Regions from separate parts of the Salinicoccus sp. RF5 genome, predicted to be linked through region 2. Evidence: riboswitches for the same ligand, from Rfam matches in the RefSeq annotation. Region 2 holds a riboswitch; the other holds the start of a gene.

Region 1 (3,201 bases), 880 kb from region 2:
ATCCATTATTGTGGAAAATCGGCGCAATTCGTGCTCCATTGGTATCCGCCCTCCTAGAATTATATTTCAATGGTACCATAAATGTGTTATCATCGCTTAAGAATATACTAAAGGAGAATGCCTATGCTACAGGTTATAGATGTTAGTCTGAGGTTTGGCGACCGCAAACTGTTTGAAGATGTAAATATAAAGTTCACTCCGGGCAACTGCTACGGGCTGATCGGTGCGAATGGTGCCGGAAAATCCACATTCCTCAAGATACTTTCAGGAGAAATGGAGGCGCAGACCGGCCATGTGAGCATGGGGAAGGATGAGCGTCTTGCAGTCCTGAAACAGGACCATTTCGGATACGAGGAATACCGTGTGCTGGATGTTGTAATGATGGGCCACGCAAAACTTTGGGAAGTCATGAATGAAAAGAATGAAATATATATGAAGCCGGACTTCTCCGATGAGGATGGAATACGTGCTGCAGAACTCGAAGGCGAATACGGCGAAATGGGCGGCTGGACGGCCGAATCCGATGCTGAAAGCCTGCTGCATGGCCTCGGCATAGATTCAACCCTCGTGGACAAGAACATGTCCGAGCTCGAAAACAATCAGAAAGTCAAAGTCCTGCTTGCACAAAGCCTGTTCGGCAACCCTGATGTCCTGCTCCTCGATGAGCCGACCAACGGCCTCGACATACAGGCGATCCAATGGCTTGAAGAATTCCTCATCAATTTCGACAATACTGTCATCGTGGTTTCCCACGACCGTCATTTCCTTAATAATGTGTGTACACATATTGCCGACCTCGACTTCGGAAAGATACAGCTGTATGTAGGCAACTATGATTTCTGGTACCAATCCAGCCAACTGGCGCTGCAGATGGCCCAGGATCAGAACAAGAAGAAGGAAGAGAAAATCAAGGAACTGAAGGACTTCGTTGCACGGTTCAGTGCGAATGCCTCCAAATCCAAGCAGGCGACAAGCCGTAAGAAGACGCTTGAGAAGATTGAACTCGATGACATCAAGCCATCTTCCAGAAGGTACCCGTTTGTGAAGTTCACGCCTGAACGTGAAATCGGCAACGACCTGCTCTATGTAAAAGGGCTCACGCACAGTGTCGACGGAAACAAAGTGCTGGATAACGTCAGCTTCACACTCGATCCATATGACAAGGCCGTCCTGATCGGCTCCTCTGAAATTGCACGCACCACCCTCCTCCGTATCCTGGCCGGTGAAGTCACTCCGGATGAAGGTGAAGTCAAATGGGGCGTGACGACAAGCCAGAGCTATATGCCGAAGGACAACTCGGAATATTTCGAAGGCGTTGATACGAACCTTGTCGACTGGCTGCGCCAGTATGCGCCACCCGAAGAACAGACGGAAACCTTCCTGAGAGGCTTCCTCGGAAGGATGCTCTTCAGCGGCGAAGAAGCCAAGAAGAAGGCAAGCGTATTATCCGGTGGGGAAAAAGTCCGTGCAATGCTGTCGAAGATGATGCTCTCAAAGGCGAACGTCATCCTGCTCGACGAACCGACCAACCACCTGGACCTCGAAAGCATCACTGCAGTGAATGACGGACTGAAAGACTTCAAGGGCTCCATCATCTTCACTTCCCATGACTTTGAATTCATCAACACGATCACGAACAAGGTCATTGAACTGAAGGACTCCGGTGCAATCGTCAAAGAGTCCACCTATGAGGAATACCTGAAAGACCAGGGTCTCATAAAATCATAATTTATGGACAATTCCATATATTTTGAGGAAAGTAGTTTACATGCATTGGTTATGTATGTATAATGGCATTTATAAAATTAAATATCAGTTGGATGAGGCGCATCAATCATCAGTAGCCACTTAATATATAGTCTGCGAACTTTAAGTGTGTGAAAGGGTGCGATGCCGAAATGGCCTGCCGTTGCAGCGGCAAGCCATTGGATTTGAGGGTTAAGAGCTCCAGGTCTGTCATTATTTTTACAATAATGGAGTGCATCACTTGTGTATAGATCAGAACAAGTCCGGCATTCCGCCGGGCTTGTTTTTTTAGTTTGAGTGAGTGCTTCCCTACAGGAGGACATATGGAAACGAGCGTTTTGAAATTTGGAGGAACATCTGTCGGTGATTTCGACAAGATAAAGGAAATTGCGAATGAATTGAAATCAAGGGTGTCCAGGGGCGAGAAGCTGATCGTCGTAGTCAGTGCAATGGGTGGTACTACAGATGAGCTGCTGTTGAACGCAAACAGCCTCTCCTCCACTCCCAAGGAGGATCATGTGGCACTGCTTCTGACGACAGGAGAACAGCAGACGATCTCCTACCTCTCGATCATCCTCGATGACCTGGGCATCCGGACAAAGGCGATGACAGGCTATCAGGCAGGCATAAAGACATTTGGCGGCCACATGAAAAGCAGGATCGCGGATATTGACCAGAAGCATCTGGAAGCCGCATTGGATAACCACGATGTCGTCGTAATCGCCGGATTCCAGGGCATCAACGATGAAATGGAGATCACCACACTCGGCCGCGGAGGTTCCGACACGACAGCGGTGGCCATAGCAGCCCGGTGCAACATGCCGTGTGAAATATATACGGATGTGGATGGTGTCTATGCGACCGACCCGCGTGTATATGAAGAGGCAGGAAGGATCTATGAAATCACCTACGATGAAATGATGGAAATGAGTGCCCTCGGGGCAGGCGTTCTTGAAACACGGTGCATAGAGATCGCAAAGAACCATTCGATCCCCCTCTACTTGGGCCGCACACTATCAGATGAGAAAGGAACATGGATCATGGAAGATACACAAGTTCTCGAAAGGAAGGCAGTAACCGGTGTGGCGCTCGACAGTGACATCATTCATGTCACCCTGTACGAACCGGAAAGGGAGTCGACCCTCATCTTCGATCTTTTCGAAAAGTTCGAGGCCCATGACATCAACATCGATATGATCTCCCAGGTGGTGAACAGTGAAGGGTTCCAGTTGTCCTTCACCGTCAAGGGAAATGAATCCTATCGCCTGGATGAGATATTCGAAGCGGTCGAACGCCTCCACCCGGAGATGGTGATGGATGTCAGGACAAACCACTCAAAAGTTTCAATCATCGGTTCCGGGATGCGTGATATGACCGGTGTCGCCTCACGGGCGTTCATGGCATTGCAGCAGGCCGGCATCCCCTTCTATCAGACGACGACTTCGGAAATCAGCA
Region 2 (3,201 bases):
CGTAATGGCCAACCACCGCTTCAATTCCGATTCGCTCGTTGTCGTGCTGCGCACAGTCCTTCTGCTGCTCGGCGTATATATGATTCTACAGACCATCATTTAGAGGTGATTGGATGGAAGTGAAGCTTTTTCATACAAATGACATACATAGTCATCTGTACAACTATTTGAAGATAAAGGATTTTCTCGACAACAAGAAACGGCAGTACAAGCAGGATATGGTGTATGTCGACCTTGGAGACCACGCGGACCGCTCCCATCCCTATACCGAGGCGACACTCGGCAAGGGCAATGTGGAGATCCTCAACGAAGCCGGATGCGATATTGCTACAATCGGCAACAACGAAGGGATCACCCTCCAGAAGGAGGACCTGAAGACACTGTACGACGACGCGGATTTCGATGTCATCTGTGCCAACCTTCGTGAGGTGGGGAGCACCTCCCCATACTTCAAACCGTATGTCATCAAGGAGATCAATGGCATCAAATTCGGTTTCATCGCCGCAACGGTCGAATTTACGCCCTTCTACAAGGCGTTGGGCTGGGAAGTGTCGGAGGCTTTCGAGTGGATTTTGAAAGCCATCACGGAGATCAATACAGAGGTCGACTGCATCGTCATGATGAGCCATCTCGGACGCTATGATGATGAATCCCTCGCAATGATGTTTCCTGAGATAGATGTCATATTGAGTTCACATACACACCATTATTTCGAAGAGGGTGAGTGGATCGGCGATACGCTGCTTGCCGCTGCCGGAAGATTCGGGGATTTTGTGGGGGAGGTGACGCTGGAGTTTGAAGGGCGCACACTCATCCGCAAGCATGCCCGGCTCTACGACACCGATCTGCTGTCGAGCAGTGACGACCATTATTATGAAATCGGCCGGGACATGATGTCGACGGTCGTCAAGGAAGAGGCGCCGCCGATCGAACGGACCCTCTATTCCACCAGCCGGTTCATCATGGCATTGGCCCGCATGCTCAGGCTGTTCACGGACAGTGATGCGAGCCTGCTCCATACGGGGCTCATTGCGAAGTCCTTCGAGGGCGGGACCTTGACGGAATATGATCTGCATAAGGTGCTGCCGCACGCGATCAACACGGTCCAGATCGAATTGACCGGACGTGAGCTGAAGGAAGTGTTCAATCAGGCGTCGAAGCATGAGTTCAAGGATGACATCATCCGGGGGCTCGGCTTCCGCGGTGATATATTCGGCTGCTTCGTCACGGACAATATCGGCTATATCCAGTCGGAACGCGAATACTACATCAATGGTGAACGGATCGATGACCGCCGGCACTATAAGCTCGGCACACTGGACATGTATACATTCGGCAGGATATTCCCGCAGTTCAGATATTCGAAGAAGGTCTATAAGATGCCCGAGTTCCTGAGGGAAATCGTCAAGATGTACCGCACGGAATTATAGTTGAAAAGTATGCAGTTTATGCTATAATATTCTATGACAATTGAAGAACGGAAAGTAGAGGTCGCAACGGCCATGAGTACAGGAGGGAGCAGGCATGCTTTGAACTCCTGGAAAGGGGCAGTTGCCGAAGGGTGCATCCGGCGGGGTGACATCCTGGGATCAGGTCGAAGAGTCCTGATACTGTCATTACGATGATGCGCTACATATTGGTGATTGACGTCACGGTGGCTGATTCTGTAATGCTGCTGTGACGTCTTTTTTATGATCTAAATAGTTTTTTCAGGAGGATATATATGGAAAGTATATTGAACTGGGAGTACATCTCCCTCATCCCGCCGCTCCTTACGCTGCTGCTTGTGGTGCTGACGCGCAAAGTGGGCATCAGCCTCGGTGTCGGCATCCTCACTTCGGCGTTTGTCGTTGCGGGTGCGGATATAATGGAGACATTGCGGATGATATGGAACAGCTTCGCAATCATCTTCGTCGATGGGGGCGCCATCAATACGTGGAATGCCTTCATCCTCATCTTCCTCAGTCTGCTCGGCATCATGACTGCATTCATCAATATGTCGGGCGGGGCAAGGGCCTTCACGGCCTGGGCACTGACGAAGGTGAAATCCCGGAAGGGTGCCAACATGGCTACTGCACTGCTCGGCATCATCGTCTTCATCGATGACTACTTCAGTGCGTTGATCGTGGGCCAGGTGGCAAAGCCCCTGACGGACAAATACAATGTCTCCCGTGCCAAACTTGCTTATCTGATCGATACGACGGCATCTCCGATTTCCGTCATTGCCCCGATTTCAAGCTGGGGCGCCGGCATCATGGGGCTTGTGGCCCCGCTGATTGCCGCAGCGGGCATGGTGGCAGTGACGCCATTCCAGGCATTCGTCTATATGATACCGATGAACTTCTATGTGCTGACTGCAGTGGCGATGATGTTCATCGTCATCCTTACACGCTTCGACATCGGAGCGATGCGGAAGCATGAATCCCTCGCAATCAATGATGGACAGGTGGTCGGGGACACGCGTGAGGTACCTGGTGAGACGGATGAGGAACTGCCCGTCCATCAGCAGGGGTCTGCCAAGGCGCTGATCGTGCCGATCCTGGGACTCGCCTTTACGGTCATCATAGCGATGTTCGTCACAGGTGCAGCCACAGGCGGTTCCATGGATATCTTCAGCATCTTCGAAAATACGCTCGTTACCCACTCCCTCGTCATCGGGGGCATCGTCGGACTGTCGCTGAGCCTATTTTACTTCTTCAGGTACACACGCAGCGACAATGCCTTCGGCAAAACGGAGATATGGCTCGGTGTGAAGACCGGTTTCATGGCCATGTTCCCGGCGATACTCGTGCTGACGCTGGCATGGATGATCGGTGACCTGATCGGCCAACTCGGCACCGGCGAACTGCTTGGTTCCATGGTCGAAAGTTCGAATATGCCGACAGGCATCCTGCTTGCGGTCGTCTTTGCGGTCGCCTGTCTGATGGCGCTGGCCACGGGGACGAGCTGGGGATCGTTCGGCATCCTCATCCCGATTACAGGTGAAATCATGATTTCACTCGATGCGACGGATCTGCTGCTGCCGAGCATCGCAGCAGTGCTCGCAGGTGCAGTGTTCGGTGACCATTGTTCACCGATATCCGACTCGACGATCCTCTCCTCGACAGGTGCAGGCTGCAACCACATCGTCCATGTAATGACGCAGTTGCCATATGCGATCGGCTCCGCGATGATCGCGCTGGCCGGGTATCTGGTGCTTGG

What was found. A riboswitch is a leader RNA that binds a small molecule or an ion and turns the genes downstream of it on or off. The one in region 2 is predicted to bind lysine.
Region 1: another riboswitch for lysine. It lies ahead of LLU09_RS01360 (aspartate kinase); the one in region 2 lies ahead of LLU09_RS05850 (Na+/H+ antiporter NhaC family protein).

What each region holds. Positions count from the first base shown of each region.
Region 1 is NZ_JAJGRC010000001.1:246,025-249,225, forward strand. It holds gene LLU09_RS01350 (NAD-dependent protein deacylase) at 1-39, opposite strand, end outside; gene LLU09_RS01355 (ABC-F family ATP-binding cassette domain-containing protein) at 124-1,728, shown strand; lysine riboswitch at 1,813-1,992, shown strand; gene LLU09_RS01360 (aspartate kinase) at 2,070-3,201, shown strand, end outside.
Region 2 is NZ_JAJGRC010000001.1:1,127,963-1,131,163, reverse strand. It holds gene LLU09_RS05860 (sulfite exporter TauE/SafE family protein) at 1-103, shown strand, start outside; gene LLU09_RS05855 (bifunctional metallophosphatase/5'-nucleotidase) at 114-1,430, shown strand; lysine riboswitch at 1,478-1,640, shown strand; gene LLU09_RS05850 (Na+/H+ antiporter NhaC family protein) at 1,724-3,201, shown strand, end outside.